4 regions of the Micromonospora sp. NPDC093243 genome follow, and region 2 is predicted to be linked to each of the others. Evidence: riboswitches for the same ligand, from Rfam matches in the RefSeq annotation. Region 2 holds a riboswitch; each other region holds the start of a gene.

Region 1 (4,205 bases), on a different contig from region 2:
GCCGCCGGCCCGCGCCCGTCGGGCGGCTCAGCGGTACGGGTCGGCCAACGCCAGCACCGCGGCCGGATCCTCGACGTGGGCGTTGTGGCCGAGCCCGGGCAGCGTGGCGACCGGCACCCCCAGCTCCTTGAGCTGCGCGTCGGTGACCATCGGGTCGTGTTCGCCCCGGGCGAGCAGCACCGGCACGTCGGTCCCGGCCAGCAGGGCGGGCAGGTCCGGCTTGCCCACCGCGAACGCCCCCGGGTCCATGGCCAGCCGCCAGCGCCCGTCGACCTGGCGCAACCCGGCCTCGGTCACCGGGTGGTCCGGCGGCAGCAGCCCGGCCAGCCCGGAGACCCGCAGGTAGCGGCGGGCGGCCTCGTCCCGGCTGGCGAACCAGGTGACCGGTCGGGTCGCCAGCTCGCCGGCCTTGTCCAGCTCGGCCTCGGACCAGACGGCCTTGATGCCGAGGCCGATCACCGCGTCCACGGGCAACCCGGTGGCCCTGGCGGCCAGCGCCAGCCCGACCACGCCGCCCAACGAGTGCCCCAGCACGACCAACCGGTCGCCCGGCGCCAGCGCGGCGGCGACCCGCTCGGCCAGCGCGTCGAAGGAGTACGCCGGCAGCGGCGGTGACCAGCCGTGCCCGGCGAGGTCCGGGGCGAGCCACCGTCCGGCCCACCGGCTCTCGAGCAGCGGCGCCCAGGGCAGCCACACCTCGCCGGTGGCGCCCAGCCCGTGCAGCAGCAGCAGGACGGGCTGGCGGTCGGCGCGGGTACCGGTGTCATCGACCATGGTCCGCAGTGTGCCACCGGCCCGGCTGCCGGGCGAGTGCCCGGTCGGCGGAGGGCAGCCGGAGGTAGCGGATCCGACAGGGATTCCGCCTACCAACGCAGCGGGCGCCGGCCCCCTGAGGGAGCCGGCGCCCGATGTCCTGTTGCGTTGCTCAGGCGGAGTAGCCGCGCGTGGCCATCCAGTTCGCCAGGTCGATGGTCGTGATCCAGTACGACGGCACCGCCGGGTTCGCCGAGTCGGCGATCTTCACGGTCCGGCCGTTGTCCCGGTAGCCGACCACGGCGATGTAGTGCCCGCCGGAGAAGGAGTGCCACCCACCGTCGACGTCGGTGGCGTCGCCGACGATGTTCGCGACCACGCCGCGCCCGTCGCTGACCGCGGCCACCACGTCGGCCTGGAGCCGGTCCATCTGGGCGGGGCTGGGCGCGCCCGGGAACATCCGGGTCCGGTACGGGTCGCCCTTGACCACCGCGTTCAGCACCCGGGTGGTGTCCTCGGCGGAGTTGGTGCCCATCTCGGTGGTGCCCAGCTGCGTGGCCAGGGCGTCCTGGCTGCGCTCGATCCCGGCGGCGCTGAGCGCGTTGCGGGTGGCGGCCGGGCCGCAGTAGAAGTACGTGGTCTGGGCCTGGTAGTCGTAGTCCAGGATCTTGCTCGCCGGCGGCTTCGGCGGCTCCGGCTTGCGGGTGAGGTCGGGGTCGACGGCCTTCTTGACCGCGGGCGCCGGGCTGGCGGCCGACGGCGCGGCGGTCGACGGCGAGCTGCTGGTCGAGGGGCTGGTCCGGGCGTCGCCCCGGGAGGCGACGCTGTCACTGCGCAGTTCGGCCACCGAGGCCGAGGCGTGCTGGGTGGCGGGCTTGTCGTCGCCGTTGTGCAGCATCGCGCCGGCGCTGGACGCGAGCACCAACGCCGCGGCGGACGCGGCGGCGACCTGCAACGGGCGCTGGGTGGCGAGACGACGGAGCTGACGCTTGAGGGTGTGCTTCACGGGATCCTCCACGACTGAGGGGAAGAGCGACGCACCGTGCCCGCGTCCGAGGACAGGCAGGCAGGACCGCGCGGATCTCGTCCGCGGGTGGTGGACCGCTCAGGGGAACGCCCGGGTGGCCGGGCGGGAGACGCGGGTGCCGGGGTCAGCTCGCCGCTACGGGGCGGGCGAGCGCGGGCACCGCGGTGCCGTGGAGGGGTGGGGACGACCAAGGGGTGGGAGCGGATGACACGAGGATGGAACTCCTTCCGACACCGCCGACCGGGTTAGCTGACGGATTCGGGCGGGAAGATCGCCCTACCGCGGGCCGTGGCTCGCGGATTCACCCCGGAACTGCATGTGGGTCCCCGGCTCGTGGAACTCGATTAGGCGGGTCGGCGCGGCGTCGCCTCTTGCGATCGGTTACCGCACCGGACGGGCCGACATTACTGGTAGGTATGGGCCCTGCCAACCCTTACCCACCTGCGTAAACGTCGATCATGATAATTTTTTTTGCGCGTACGGACACTGGCGTGACTCAATGGGACGAGCAGTTCTGCCGGCACCGGAGGGCGACAATCGGACAGGTCGACGACAACGGCCTCGGAACCCCCGCGAGATTGGTGCGGACTGTTCCGGCTGACCGTTTCCGGCGCTCTGTGGCCGGGGTCACGGAACAATCGCCGGATCAGCCCACCCGGGCCGGCCGCCAGCGCCCGACGGTGGCCCGCGCGGCGCCGGTGGCCTCGGACGGGCGGGGCGCCGGCACCCGGGCCGGCCGGAGCCGGGCCGCCGCCGCACAAGCCTCGGCGGCGAGGGTCCGGGCCGACTCGGCGGCCAGTTCGGCGTCCCGCCACGCCGACCGCTCCCGCTGCGCCGCGGCGCGGTGCTCGGCCAGCTTGCCGTCCCGGATCACCCGGGCCAGCAGCACCTCCTGCTCGACCGGGTGCCGCCGGGGATCCCAGCCGTCGCGGTGGGCCAGCACGTCGCCGAGCTGCCGCAGGGTCAGCTCGCCGCGCCAGTGCGCCGCCGTGGCGGACCGGTGCAGGTGCCGCTCCCGGGCCGCGTACTCGGCGGGGGTGTGCGGTGTCCTGGGCGAACCGAACGCGCCAGCGCCGGCGAACCGCCGGGCGGCGGTCTCCGCCTCGTCGTACGCCGTCCAGGCCCGCTCGGCCTCGGCCTGAGCGGCCAGCCAGTCCGCGCGCCGTCGCCGGGCGGTCTGCGCGGCCCCGGCAGCCGCGACGGTCACCTCGTCGGCGTAGCGGCGCAGGTCGGCGGCGTCGGCCGCGGCCAGCTCCCGCTCGGTCGGGACGGCGGGCGGGGTGTCGTCCGGCCGGTCGCGCTCGGGACGGGCGACCAGCACGGTGAGCACGGTGAGGGCCAGCACCAGCAGGACCGACCAGATGGCGGCGGCCTGCGGCACCTCGATCAGGAACTGGTAGAGGACGGTCTTCTCCATTGACGGCACCTAACGGGCAGCGGAGGCGGGTGCGGAACCGCGGGGCTTCCGGCGTGATCGCGGGCCACTGTCGGGCTGCCTCGAGCTGGGACAGCGGAACAGGCCGGATCGGTTCGCCGAGCGGGCGCGGCGGGGAGGTTCGACAGGCGCGGCGGCGGGCGGCTCGCCCGGGTGGGATCAGGCGGCGGGTGGGGCCCGGGGAGCCCGGGCGGCCGGCGCGGCCGAGAGCGGCGACTGGGCGGCCGCGGCGACCACCACGGTCGAGGTGCCAGCCGGCGGGGGTGCGGCCGGACCGGCCACTGCGGAGGGCAGAACGCCGGTGGGAACCCGCTGCTCGGCGGCCAGCGCGTCGTCGGCGCCGGCGTGGTGCCCCGCGACCGGGCCGGCCACCGGCGCCACCACCGGCGCCGGCGCGTCGGTGGCCGACGCACCCAGGCTCAGGGCGCCGAGGACCGCGAGGCTGGCCAGTAGCCGGGCCGCCCATCGCGCGACCCACCACAGGGGACAGGTGAGCGCGACGGAAGGCACGGCACCACGCTACCGTCGGCGCCGCTGGGTCGCATCGGGTGACGGGCGTGTCGCCGACGCCGCGCCGAGGGCTCTGACCAGGGTGGACGGCCTCAGCGCGACTCGACGTACGCCGGCTGGTCGGCGGGGGCCGCGTCGCCCGCGCGCGGCGCCGGAACGGTGACCGTGGCGGGCGGCGCGGCGGGCGGCGCGGTGACCGTGGCGCTCGGCGCGGCGGGCGGCGCGGTGTCGGCCGGGCGGGCCCGCCGGCGCGGCGCGAGCCGGCGCATCATCGGCATCTCGACGTAGCGGTGCAGCAGCCCGGCGAGCACCAGGTTCAGCAGCAGGAAGCCGAGCACCACCGCCGGTCCGCGCCAGCCGGGCAGCCCGACGCCCCAGTCGCCCGTCAGCCGCAGCACGGTCATCATCACGAAGACGTGCACCAGATAGAAGGCGAACGACACCTCGCCGAGCCAGATCATCGGGCGGGACCGCCACGGC
Region 2 (4,205 bases):
ACGACAAGATGGTGCACGCGCCGCGGGCCGGTAAACCGGTCCAGGTGGCGAGCATCAACAACATGCCGGTCGCCGGGTTCCGCAGACCCAGCTGATCCATCCGTGCCACGACGAGGGCCCCCGGTCGAATCGACCGGGGGCCCTCGCGTCCGCGCCGACGGCTAGCGGGGCGCGCCGACCGGTGACGGGAGCAGCAGCACGTCGTCCAGGTTGACGTACATGACCCGGTGGCCGAACTGGATCTGCGCGTACCGCAGGTCACCGCGGATGACGGTCCAGTCGCCGGGCGACGACCCGTCGAACGTGACCGCCCGGTAGTACTCGCTCGGCACGATCCCGCCGAGGGCGTACCGCTGCCCGGCGGCGAAGGTGTACTGCAACGGCGAGATCGTCTGGTAGGGCACCCCGGCCGGATAGGCCGCCTGCTCCGGGTAGGCCCGCCCGTAGACCGGCACGGTCGCCTTCCCCGGCCGGGGAGTCACCACGAAGCCGGTGGCCCACTTCGCGGTCCGCGCCGTGGCGGGATTGTGGAACCACGCCTTCTGGCCGAGGTACCAGATCGCGGTCCAGTCGCCGCGCACCTCGGCCACCGCGTATGTCTGCCCCGCCGAGGCGCGGGCACCGTGGTCCGAGATGTACATGGTGTCCGGTGTGCCGTCCGGCCGCTCACCGAGGTCGTTGACGAGCGGCGCGTCGTGGCTGGGCGCGCTGTGCAGGATCACCGCGGACGAGCCGCGCAGCGGGCAGGGCTCGGCCGGCGGCGGCGGGGTCGGCACGCCGGGCGGCTGCTGGTTGCACCCGATGAAGGCCGGCCGGTTGGTGGTGACGTCCGGGTCGATGGTGACCAGGCCGGTCCGGGCCGTGCCGGTGGTCCGGAACGGCGCCCGGAGCAGGTCGAAGTAGTGCGACCAGTCCCAGTAGGGGCCCGGGTCCCAGTGCATCCCGGCGACGGTGGACGCCACCGTGCCCGGGACGTTGTCGTGCCCGATGATGTGCTGCCGGTCCAGCGGGATGTTGAACCGCAGCGCCAGGTGCCGCACGAGCTTGGCCGAGGCCCGGTACATCGCCTCGGTGTACCAGGTGCCGTGCCCGGCGAAACCCTCGTGCTCGATGCCGATGGACTTCGCGTTGACGTACCAGTTGCCGGCCTGCCAGCCGACGTCCTTGGCCTTGATGTGCTGGGCGACGTGCCCGTCGACCGAACGCAGCGTGTAGTGCCAGCCCAGGTAGTCGGCCTGCTGTACCAACCCGACGCTGGGGCCGTAGTAGCCCTCGGTGTCGTGGATGACGATGTACTCCAGCTTCTGCTGCGCCGGACGGTTGCCCAGGTCGTGGTTGCCGTAGTCGCCGGCGCCCGGGCCGTACTTCTCGTACGGTGCCGGGATCCACTCGCAGCCGAGGCCGACCGGGCACTCCAGCCCGTCCGGTCGCTCCGCCCGACGCAGCCCGAGCCGGTGCAGCCCGGACTGGTCGGGGCTGACCGCCCGGGCGGCGAGGGTGACCTGGTGGCCGTCGTCGGTGCGGCGGCTCGCACCGGAGCGGAGTTGGTCGTACACCTCGTCGGCGAAGGCCGCGGCGGTCTCCTCGGTGTCGGCGCCCGAGTAGCGGGCGACCGCGCCGTACCACGCGGCCGGGTCGCTCGCCGCGCCGAGCGGGCCGCCGAGCTCCCGCTGGTACGCGGCGAGCAGCGCGGCGCCGCCGCGGATGTTGGTGGCCGGATCGGATCGGAGGGCGTCGACGCTCGCGCCGGTGAGCGCGGCGGCGGCCTGCAGGGTCTGCACCGCGGCGGCGAGCGGGGCGTTCCTGCTCGTGGTGGCGCCGGCCGGCGCGGTGACGGTGAACGGTCGGGACTCGTCACCGCGTGGGTCCTCGTGCGCGTCGACATGGAAGCCGGCGGGCTGCGACGTGACGTGCGCGACGTCGGTCAGGTGCAGCGGACCGAAGCCGCCGCTGGTGCTCGGCGTGCCGGCGTGGGTGTCCCAGCGGGACTCCAGGTACGAGACGCCGAGCAGGACGTTCTCCGGTACGCCGTACTCCGCCGCCGCGGCGGCGTACTGCTGCTGGCGGTCGTCGGGCGACGCGGCCGCGGCCGGGACGCCACCGAGTGGCACCGCTGTCGTGGCCGTGACCACGGCGGCGGTGAGCAGGGCGAGTCTGCTCCTCGACAGGGTTGAACGGTGCATCGAACCCCCCAGGTCGGACGGGTAGGGATGGGGTCACCTTGGCCCCGCCGCGACCACTGCGTCAATACCTTTCCATCTATCAACATTCACGGTAGGAAATCTTCATGACGGACCGAGGGTGCGCCACCGCGACCCGGGTACGGAGTGTCACGGCCCCATGGGTTGCGGATCGATAACGACCATCTCTACTCTGGTCATTCGTCGGCCCGCCAACAGTTCCGTCCAGCCGGGGCGGTAACGGTCCGACACCGCCGAGTCGCTCGCGAGCGAGCCGGGGACCCAGGTTTCCGGGGTGAATCCGCAGTCACTGCGGTAGGGCGCCTACCTTCCCGCCCGAACCCGTCAGCTAACCCGGTAGGCGGTCAGGAAGAAGGAGCCCGAAGCCCGGTGGCCCACCATGCCCCGCGGCCTCCGTCCCGGTGGCCGGCGACAGCCGGCCCGGCGACGGTTGCGCCGCGCCCACGCTGGTCCCGCTTCACCCTCATTCTCGCCGCACTGCTCGGTGTCGCCGTCGTCCTGACCGGCGGCGCCAAGGCGGCCCACGCCGACCCGTCGGTCGCCGAGATCGAGCGCCAGATCGACGAGGACTGGAACAAGCTCGAACCCATCATCGAGCGGCACAACGCCACCCGGCAGGACCTCGCCGCCAAGCGCAAGCAGGCCGACGCGTTGGGTGCCCGGATCAAGCCGCTGCAACTCCAGGTCGACCAGGCCATGGACAAGGTCAGCGCGCTCGCGGTACGCGCGTACAAGGGCGAGAACGTCCTCACCATCAACGCCGTGCTCGGCAGCCAGAACCCGAGCGAGGTGGTCGGGCAGCTCGAGCTGCTCGACCGGTTCGCCCACAACCAGCAGCAGGACGTGCAGCAGGTTGCCAACCTGCGCGATCAGCTGGCCCGGCAGAAGGCGCCGCTCGACGAGATGGTCGCCCAGCTCACCCGGACCGAGGCCCAGCTCGCGGCCAAGAAGAAGCAGATCAACGCCGAGATCGACCGGCTGCAGAAGCTCCGGATCAAGGTGTACGGCAACGGCGGCGGCGGTTCGCTGCGGCCCGCCCCCTGCCCGGCCAGCTATCCGGGCGGGGCCGCCGGCACCGCGGTCAAGTTCGCCTGCGCCCAGATCGGCAAGCCCTACGTGTGGGGCGCCGAGGGCCCGAACTCGTACGACTGCTCAGGGCTGATGCTCGCCGCCTGGGCGAAGGCCGGGGTCTCGCTGCCGCACAACGCCGCGCAGCAGAGCCGGGTGACCAAGAACGTCAGTCGGGCCAACCTGCGCGCCGGTGACCTCGTCTTCTACTACAGCGACATCCACCACGTCGGCATGTACGTCGGCGGCGGCTGGGTGGTGCACGCCTCCCAGGCGGGCGTACCGGTCAAGATGAAGAAGGTCGACGACGGCCCGATCCACAGCTACGGCCGACCCGGCTGACCCGCGTACCTGAGAGAAGGGCCCGCTCCGTTGCCGGAGCGGGCCCTTCGTCACCGGCGACGCGCTCTGTGGTCAGCCGAGCTGTGCGGGGATCAGCGGGTGGGCCAGGCGCGCCAGTTCTGCCAGGAGCGGCTCGGGGTCGGGCCCCGCTGGCCCTGGTAGCGCGAACCGTAGACGGCCGAGCCGTACGGGTGCTCGGCCGGCGAGGAGAGCCGGAAGATGCAGAGCTGCCCGATCTTCATGCCCGGCCAGAGGGTGATCGGCAGGTTGGCCACGTTGGACAGCTCCAGCGTCACGTGGCCGGAGAAGCCCGGGTCGATGAAGCCGGCGGTGGAGTGGGTCAGCAGGCCCAGCCGGCCGAGGCTCGACTTGCCCTCCAGCCGGCCGGCGAGCTGCTCGCCGAGCGAGATCACCTCGAGGGTCGAGGCGAGCACGAACTCCCCCGGGTGCAGCACGAACGGCTCCCCGTCGGGCACCTCGACCACCGAGGTCAGGTCGTCCTGCTGCATCGCCGGATCGATGTGGGTGTAGAGGTGGTTGTTGAAGACCCGGAAGAGCCGGTCGAGGCGTACGTCGATGCTCGACGGTTGCACC
Region 3 (4,205 bases), on a different contig from region 2:
GCCCGGTCCCGCGACGGCAGGGTGGCGCCGAGTTCCCCGGCGGCGCGCAGGTTCGGCGTGAGCAGCAGCAGCACCAGCCCGACCATCACCGTCGTGATGAGCAGCTTGACCAGCACCCAGCGGTGCCGTAGCAGTCCCCACGGGGTGAGCAGCGCGCTGGCCACGCCCACCAACCAGACCAGCATGCTGAGCGGGGCGAAGAGGGCAGTGCCGATCAGCGCGGCGACCGGGTAGACCACCGCCGGGTCGGCGCCCCGCTGCACGGAGATGCCGAGGGTGAGCAGGACCAGGTCGGTGCCGAGCCACCCGAGCGAGGTGACCAGGTGCAGCGTGAGCAGCGCCTTGCGGGTGCGTGGCGGTATCCGGGTCATGCCGCCGATGCTGCCCGCGCGGGCCCGTCGATTCGTCCGGCGACCGACGACACCTCGGCTACGTCCGGTGACGTAGCGCGGCCGGTGGCGACGCTCCGGCGTGCGTACGCCGGGCGGCCCGTGGTCCGGACCGCCCGGCGGGCCGGGTCAGTAGACCGATAGGTGCACGTGGTTGGTGTGATCGCTGGACGGGTCTCCGCCCGCCCCGCTGTACGACTTCCAGCCGCTGCTGGGCAGCCAGATCTGCCGATACCAGATCACGTAGAGCACGGCGAGCCGGTCGGAGTTGCGGATGAAGTACGCCGCCAGGTTGTTGCCGTAGGTCTTGTCTCCGCCGGTGGCGTCGCCGCCGAAGCCGCTCTTCTGCGCGGCGAAGTCGCAGGCTCGACCCTTCGGGTGCTCGCCCGAGCCACCGTTGCGGTGGCAGGAGACGTACCGGGTGAAGCCGGCCGCCTTGGCCTGGTTGAGCGCGTGCAGCGTGCGCGGGGTGATGCAGCCGCTGGCCGGGGTGGGGTCGTTGACGCTGCACGACTCCGAGGGCCAGGAGCCGTCGGAGTTGCGCCGGGCCGGAGTGGCCGTCGCGGTGGAGGTGCCCCGGTTGGAGACGTCCGCGGCCCGGGTGGCGTTGTTGTTGGCCACGGTCAACGCGCGCTCGGCCTGCTCCTTCCGCTTGGCCATCACGGTGACCTGCTTGCGCTGCTCGCGGATCTCGCCGTCCAGCGCGGCCCGGGTCCGGTTCGCCTCGTCCCGGGTGGCCAGCAGCTCGCGCAGCACCCGGTCCTCGTTGGCGGCCACCGCGTCCAGGGCGGCGGCCCGGTCCATGAAGCCGTCCGGGGAGCCGCTGTTGAGCAGCGCCGACATCGCGCCGAGCCGGCCGGTGCGGTAGGCCACGCCGGCGATCTCGCCGACCTTGCCGCTACGCACGCTCAGCTCGGCCTCGGTGGTCTTCAGCTCGGTGCCGAGCTGCTGCTGGCGCTTCACCGACCGGTCGAGTGCGCTCTTCGCGTCGAGGTAGCCCTTGCTGGCCGCCTCGAGCTGAGCCCGCAGTGCGGGGGTGCCGCCCTCTTCGTCCTGCCCGGGGGCCGCCGCGAGCTGACCGGCCGGGGGAGCGGCCCCGGCGGCGGTGCCGGGGGCGATCGCGACGCCGAGGGCGAGCGTCGCGACGATCAGGGCCGCCATTCGGGCGGCGCGTCGTCGTACGGGTGCCACTGGTGGCATGCACATGTCCTTCCGTCAGCCGCCGACCGGGTTAGCTGACGGGTTCGGGACGGAAGATCCCTACCGCTGACGCGGATGCACCCCACGAACGTGGTTCCCCGGCTCGCCGTGTGGCGATTAGGCGACGGTCACCGCCGGCGCCGATGGGCGCCGCCTGGCGGAGGCCGGGACCGAGCCTACCGGTGCCAGGGCGACCTGTGCAGCAGAAGTGACGGAGGGTGTTGCTGTGGTTACCGGAAAATCCGGCGTAAGCGGACGATAGCCACCTTGAATTAAGACTGCCCTCATCACCACTCCACCGGCCCGCAGGCCCCGGAGGTAGCTCCGGGCTCGATCTGCAAGGTGGCGTGCTCGATGTGGAAGTCCTCGCTGAGCGCCGTCCGGGCGGCGGCGAGCACCGCGCCGACGTCGGCCCCGGGCGACATGGTGAGGTGCGCGGAGGCCACCTCCATGCCCGAGGTGAGCGTCCAGACGTGCAGGTCGTGGACGCCGGCCACGCCGGGCACCTCGACCAACCGGTCGTGCACGGCGGTCACCTGCAGGTGCTCCGGGGCGGCCTGGACCAGGATGCGGACCGCGGCCCGCCCGAGCCGCCAGGTGCGGGGCAGGATGAACACGCCGATGGCCACCGCGACCAGCGGGTCGGCCCACCACCAGTCGGTCACCGCGATGAGCGCCGCCGCGCCGATCACGCCGAGCGAGCCGAGCAGGTCGCCGAGCACCTCGAGGTAGGCGCCCTGCAGGTTGATGCTCTCCCGGGCGGCCGAGCGCAGCAGCGCGAAGGCGCCCAGGTTGGCGAGCAGGCCCAGCGTGGCCACCACCAGCACCGGACCGGCCAGCACCTCCGGCGGGTCGCCGAAGCGGCCGACTGCCTCGACCACCACGTAGACCGCGACGCCGGAGAGCAGGACGGCGTTCGCCAGCGCGGCGAGCACCTCGAGCCGGTAGAGGCCGAAGGTGCGTTGCGGATCCTGGTTGGCGTGCCGGCTGGCGGTGATCGCGGCGAGCGCCATGCCGATGCCGAGCACGTCGGTGAACATGTGCCCGGCGTCGGAGAGCAGGGCCAGCGAGCCGGTGCGGAACGCGGCCACGGCCTCGACCACCATCAGGCCGCTCAGCAGGGCGAAGGCCGCCCAGAGCCGGCCACGGTGATGCTGCGCGGCGTTCGCCACCGACCCGTGGTGGTCATGACCTGCGCCCACCAACTCACCCTCCGCCGACGGTCCGGACCGGTCAAATATATGCTCACATTGCTATGTGTGCAAGTAATTGACCGCGCTCAGTGGCGGCCGTGCCGCGCACGATGTCAGCCGGTCGGGTCGATCGTGGTGAGCCGCTGGGTGGCCCGGGAGAGCGCCACGTAGAGCGTCCGGACGCCCGAGCCCGGGTCGGCCCGGATCTCGCTCGGCGCGACCAGCACCACCCCGTCGTACTCCATGCCCTTGGCCTCCAGGCTGGTCACCACCTGCAGCCGGGGAGCGTTGAGCGCGCCGAGCCAGCCGGCCACCTCGTCCCGGCGCGGCACCGGCGTGATCACGCCGACCGTCCCCTCCACCTCGCCGAGCAGCGTGGTCACCGCCGCCACGGTGGCGGTCCGCACCTCGGTCGCGGGCACCACCAGCTCGACCGGGTCGACCCCGGTCGAGCGGACCGCGCTCGGCAACGTGAGATCCGGATAGAGCCGGCGGATCTCGGCCGCCGCCACCGCGAAGATCTCTGCCGAGTTGCGGTAGTTGGTGGTGAGGGTGAACTGCTGCCGGCGCCGCCGGCCCAGCGCGTGGTCGCGGGCCCGGGTCAGCTCCGCCGGGTCGCCGGTCCACGCCGTCTGCGCCGGATCGCCGACCACCGTCCAGGACGCCAGCCGGCCGCGCCGGCCGATCATTCGCCACTGCATCGGCGAGACGTCCTGCGACTCGTCCACCACCACGTGCGCGTACTCCCGGTAGTCCTCCGGGCGCTGCCGGGCCGCCTCCCGGGCGGCTCGCTGCCGGTCGGCGAAGGTGCTCAACTCCCGCACCCCGCCGGCGAGCTGGTACGGGTCACGCTTCGCCCGGGCGGGCCGCACCGGCTGGCCGAGCATCGCGTCCAGCTCGTCGAGGAGCGCGATGTCGGCGATGGTCAGCCCCTCGGCGTCCAGCGTCCGGTACGCCGCGTCCAGCAGCCGGATCTCGCCGCCGGCGAGGATGCCGCCGGCGTAGCGGCGCAGCCGCTCCGGGCGGGCCAGCCAGCCCAGCACGTGCCGCGGGTGCAGCCGTGGCCACCAGGCCTTCAGGAACTCCCGGAACTCCGGTCGCTCGGCGATCTCGTCCTCGAAGGCGCGCTGCTCCGGCAGCCGGCCGATGCCCAGCCGGCGGGCCTGCGCCCAGAGGGCGGCGAAGACGCCGTCGAAGCCGGCCCGGCGCACCTCGTTGCGGCGCGCCCCCCGGTGCAGCGCGCGCTCCCGGATCCCGTCCAGCTCCCGGCGGTCCAGCCGGAGCAGCGTGCCCCGGTAGAGCAGTCGCAGCTCGGTGGGGCCGTCCGGCACGGCGTCGCGCACCGCCCGCTCCAGCACCCGGCGCATCCGCAGCGAGCCCTTCACCGAGGCCACCTCGGGCGGGTCGGTGCGGGTGGCGGTCA
Region 4 (4,205 bases), 460 kb from region 2:
CCCGCCGTGACCCGCAGGCCCGCCGCGCCCGGCCCGCCCGGCGTCGCTGTCGTCGCCGGCCCGGCCGTCGTGCCCGGGCTGGCCGTCGTGCCCGGCCTGCCTGTCGTGCCCCGCCGGCCCGGCGTGGCTGTCGTGCCCGGTCGGTTCGGCCTGGTTCTCGCGGTCGGCCGGCGCGCCGTGGTCGTCGGGCTCCGCCGGCCCGGCGTGGCCGTCGTGGGCCGGCCGGCCGGCGGGTCCACCGCGCCCCGGACGACCGCGCCGCGGCGGAGCGGGCGCGGAGGTGCCGTGATCCGGCTCCGGCGATCGCGGGTGCACGGGCATGCCTCCACCATGCCCGCCCGGCCGGCCCGGCGGGCACCTTCACCGGCATGCGGTGCCCCGACACCGCCCCACGCGAAGGGCGGCGTCGGCCGGACCTGGTTAGCATTCCGACGATGGCTCTCCGGATCCCGCACCGTCCGGCCCGACCGCACCGTCGGGCATCGTCCGCCGCCCGCGGCCGGAACCGGCCGGGCCCCGCGCTCACGGCGGGTCACCGTCGCACCACCCTGGCGCCATCCGAGGCGCCTACCCCGGTGGTCGTCCGGCGGCGCTGAACCGTTCGCCCCGCCGGTACGTACCCCGCCTCGGATTCGTTGGGAGACTCGCATTGGGCGCCGACCACACCCGTCCCGCTCCGTCCACCCCGCCCCGGGTGCGACGGATCCTCGTCGCGACGGTGGTCCCCCTCGTCCTCGCCACCGTGGTGGCCGCTCTGGTGCTCTGGCCCTGGAACTCGCCCGAGCCGGAGGCCGGTGCCGACGTGCCGCGCTACCACGGCACGGTCACCCGGGTGGTGAGCGAGTCCTGCCCGCCCGCGCCGGAGGTCCCCGAGGGCGCGCCCGAGACCGGGTCGGAACCCTGCGGCACGGTGAGCGTACGGGTGGACACCGGCCCGGCCGCCGGGCAGCAGGTGCAGACCCCGATTCCGGCCGGTCCGGGGGCGCCACGGGTGGAGGCCGGCGACGAGATCATCCTGGTCGAGCTGACCGATCCGACCGATCCGACGTCGAGCAGCTGGAACATCGCGGAGCACCAGCGGGGCACGCCACTGATCTGGCTGGCCGTCGTCTTCGCCGCCGCCATCGTCGCGTTCGGCCGGTGGCGTGGGGTGGCCGCGCTCGCCGGCCTGGCCGCCAGCTTCGCCATCCTGCTCGCCTTCGTCCTCCCCGGAATCAGCGCGGGCCGGTCACCCCTGCTGGTCGCGGTGGTCGGCGCCGCGCTGATCATGTTCGTGGTGCTCTACCTGACGCACGGGATCACCGCGCAGACCTCGGTGGCCGTGCTCGGCACCCTGGGCAGCCTGGTGCTCACCGGGCTGCTCGGCACCCTGGCCACCGCCGCCACCCACCTCACCGGTTTCGGCAGCGAGGAGGCCACCACGCTGTCGATGTTCCAGGCCGACGTGGACCTGCACGGCCTGCTGCTGGCCGGCATCATCATCGGCTCACTCGGCGTGCTCGACGACGTCACGGTCACCCAGGCGGCCACGGTCACCGAGTTGGCCCACGCGAACCCGGGCCTGTCCCGCCGCCAGCTCTACCGTGCCGCGACCCGGGTCGGCCGGGCGCACATCGCCTCGACGGTGAACACCATCGTGCTGGCGTACGCCGGCGCCTCGCTGCCCCTACTGCTCCTGCTGACCGCCGACTCCCGCGGGGTTCGCCAGATCCTCACCAGCGAGTTCCTGGCCCAGGAGATCGTCCGCAGCGCGGTCGCCACGCTGGGCCTGATCGCCGCCGTACCGCTGACCACCGCGCTGGCCGCGCTGGTGACCACGGCCGGTCACCACGGACCGCCGGAACGCACCGGCGACGACCCTCCCGCCACCCCGGCCGCCCGGCCGGCGCCGGACCGGGCCGAGGCGCTGGAGGCGCTCGGTGCGGGTCGGCCCGGTCCCGCCGGAGATCCGGAACCATCCCCCGCCACCCGGAAGTGGTGGCCCGACCCGGACAGGAGCACAGACAGCGCATGGTGACACTCCGCAGCGTGATCAGGCGGGTCCCACGACCTGACGACCACGTCACTGATCACCCAGCGCAATGGCGAAATGACGGTTTTAGTCGGCATCCGGACGTAGATCCCCGGGTCGACTCTCAGGTAACCTCGCTGCCGGTTACCGACGAAGGCGCGCAGCGGCGCCTGCGGTACCACCGCCCAATCGCCAAGGGGCGAACCGGGAACCCAGGTACCCGGGGTGAATCCGCGCCAGCGGTAGGGGCCACTTCCGCCCCGAACCCGTCAGCTAACCCGGTCGGCGGTCGATGGAAGGGAACACTGTGACGGCACCCCTACGCCGCTGGTTGACACCTGTGGTGGCCGTGTTCGCCGCGTTGGCCGTGCTCGCCGGGCCCCTCCCGGCGTCCGCCGCGCCCAAGCCGAACACCCCCTCCGGGCATGAGGAGGACGGCGAGCCCAAGCTACTCAACGACGTGATCGAGGCGACCAACCGCAGCTACTCCTCGGCCAAGATCAAGCTAGAGAAGTCCAAGAAGCGTCAGCTGGAACTCGCCCTCGAGGTGAAGCGGGCGCAGGACGAGCTGGACGCGCTGGCCCCGCAGGTCGGCCAGATCGCCGCCCAGTCCTACCGCACCGGGCGGATCGGCGCGATGGCCGTGCTGCTGGAGAGCAAGGCGCCGGACTCGTTCGTCCAGCGCGCCGCCGGTCTCGACGAGCTCAACCTGGTCAACGGGCAGAAGCTCGCCAAGGTCAACGCCATCAAGAGCCGCGCCGAACTGGCCAAGCTCGCGATCGACGCCGAGGTACGCGAGCAGCAGAAGCAGACCGCCGTGATGGCCAAGCAGAAGCGCGACGCGGACAAGGCGCTGGCGCTGGTCGGTGGGAAGGGCTTCACCGGGGGCCTGGTCTCGGCCACCTCGCCGGTCGCCCGGATCGGCCCGGGTCGGACCGCCGACGGGGACTGGAAGCCCCAGTCGTGCTCCGAGGATGACCCCACCACCTCCGGCTGCGTCACCCCGCGCACCTTGCACGCGTACAAGGAGGTCAAGCGGGCCGGCTTCAACCGGTTCGTCGGCTGCTACCGCTCCGGCGGCCCGTGGGAGCACCCGAAGGGCCGCGCCTGTGACTGGTCACTGCAGAAGAGCGGCTTCGCGCCGTGGCACAACAACGACACCAGGATGTACGGCAACAACGTGGCCGCGTTCCTGATCCGTAACGCCGACCGGCTCGGCATCTACTACGTGATCTGGAACAGGCAGATCTGGTTCCCGGCGACCGGTTGGAAGTCCTACAGCGGGCCCTCCAACCACACCGACCACGTGCACATGTCGCTGCTCTAGCGACATCCGCACGACAGGGCCGCTCCGCGCTCGCGGGGCGGCCCTTCGCGTACCTCTGGCGGGCTGACCGCACACGGCCGGCGGGCCGGGGGTCGGCCCCTGCTAGGCGGCCGCCGGCGCGTCGAGGCCCACCGGGGCGATGGATCCCCCCGCCGGCACCTCGGCGACCTGGCGCACCTCACCCGCGGCTAGCCGGTACGACATGCCAACCACCGCGCACCGACCACCGGCAACCTCGGTGGCCAGCACCGCGGAGTTGCCGAGCAGGGCCTCGACGGTCTGGGCGATGTGGATGTCCACGATCCCGTTGATGTCGTCCACACCCTCGGCGGCGGCCCGGCGGAGGCTGGGCACCACGGCGTCCACCACCGCACCGAGGTGTCCCGGCGGCGGGGTGCCGGTGGCGACCGCCTCCCGGGCCGCCTGCACCGCGCCGCAGGAGTCGTGCCCGAGCACCACCACCAGCGGGACGCCCAGCACGCTGACCGCGTACTCGACGCTGCCCAGCACCTCCGGACCGGCGGTGTGCCCGGCGGTGCGGACCACGAAGAGATCACCCAGGCCGCGATCGAAGATGATCTCGGCGGCGAGCCGTGAGTCGGCGCAGCCGACGATCACCGCGAACGGATGTTGCTCGGCGGCCACCTCGGCCCGGCGCTCGACGTCCTGGTTCGGGTGGCGCGGCGCGCCCGTGACGAAGCGCTGGTTGCCCGCCCGCAGCTCGGCGAGGGCCTGCTCCGGGTCCGGTGGCGACGCGACACCGTCCGACGCGTCGGGGACGCGCTGGGCGCCCGGGTGTGCTCCGGGCGATCCGGGTCCGCTCATGCCCGCACCTCGACTCCCACGCAATCGGCCAGGTCACTGTCA

Evidence for each region. A riboswitch is a leader RNA that binds a small molecule or an ion and turns the genes downstream of it on or off. The one in region 2 is predicted to bind cyclic di-AMP.
Region 1: another riboswitch for cyclic di-AMP. It lies ahead of ACIP9D_RS24245 (C39 family peptidase); the one in region 2 lies ahead of ACIP9D_RS05435 (NlpC/P60 family protein).
Region 3: another riboswitch for cyclic di-AMP. It lies ahead of ACIP9D_RS27875 (hypothetical protein); the one in region 2 lies ahead of ACIP9D_RS05435 (NlpC/P60 family protein).
Region 4: another riboswitch for cyclic di-AMP. It lies ahead of ACIP9D_RS07655 (hypothetical protein); the one in region 2 lies ahead of ACIP9D_RS05435 (NlpC/P60 family protein).

Annotation. Positions count from the first base shown of each region.
Region 1 is NZ_JBIVNT010000007.1:199,134-203,338, forward strand. Features, by position in the region: gene ACIP9D_RS24240 (alpha/beta fold hydrolase) at 28-774, opposite strand; gene ACIP9D_RS24245 (C39 family peptidase) at 926-1,771, opposite strand; cyclic di-AMP (ydaO/yuaA leader) riboswitch at 2,000-2,141, opposite strand; gene ACIP9D_RS24250 (hypothetical protein) at 2,427-3,197, opposite strand; gene ACIP9D_RS24255 (hypothetical protein) at 3,375-3,725, opposite strand; gene ACIP9D_RS24260 (acyltransferase) at 3,818-4,205, opposite strand, start outside.
Region 2 is NZ_JBIVNT010000002.1:151,757-155,961, forward strand. Features, by position in the region: gene ACIP9D_RS05425 (NlpC/P60 family protein) at 1-95, shown strand, start outside; gene ACIP9D_RS05430 (N-acetylmuramoyl-L-alanine amidase) at 162-2,183, opposite strand; cyclic di-AMP (ydaO/yuaA leader) riboswitch at 2,423-2,558, shown strand; gene ACIP9D_RS05435 (NlpC/P60 family protein) at 2,571-3,611, shown strand; gene dcd (dCTP deaminase) at 3,704-4,205, opposite strand, start outside.
Region 3 is NZ_JBIVNT010000009.1:190,199-194,403, forward strand. Features, by position in the region: gene ACIP9D_RS27870 (hypothetical protein) at 1-371, opposite strand, end outside; gene ACIP9D_RS27875 (hypothetical protein) at 519-1,589, opposite strand; cyclic di-AMP (ydaO/yuaA leader) riboswitch at 1,594-1,723, opposite strand; gene ACIP9D_RS27880 (cation diffusion facilitator family transporter) at 1,877-2,791, opposite strand; gene ACIP9D_RS27885 (AAA family ATPase) at 2,896-4,205, opposite strand, start outside.
Region 4 is NZ_JBIVNT010000002.1:616,195-620,399, reverse strand. Features, by position in the region: gene ACIP9D_RS07665 (heavy metal translocating P-type ATPase) at 1-321, opposite strand, end outside; gene ACIP9D_RS07660 (YibE/F family protein) at 650-2,017, shown strand; cyclic di-AMP (ydaO/yuaA leader) riboswitch at 2,184-2,315, shown strand; gene ACIP9D_RS07655 (hypothetical protein) at 2,319-3,338, shown strand; gene ACIP9D_RS07650 (carbonic anhydrase) at 3,441-4,163, opposite strand.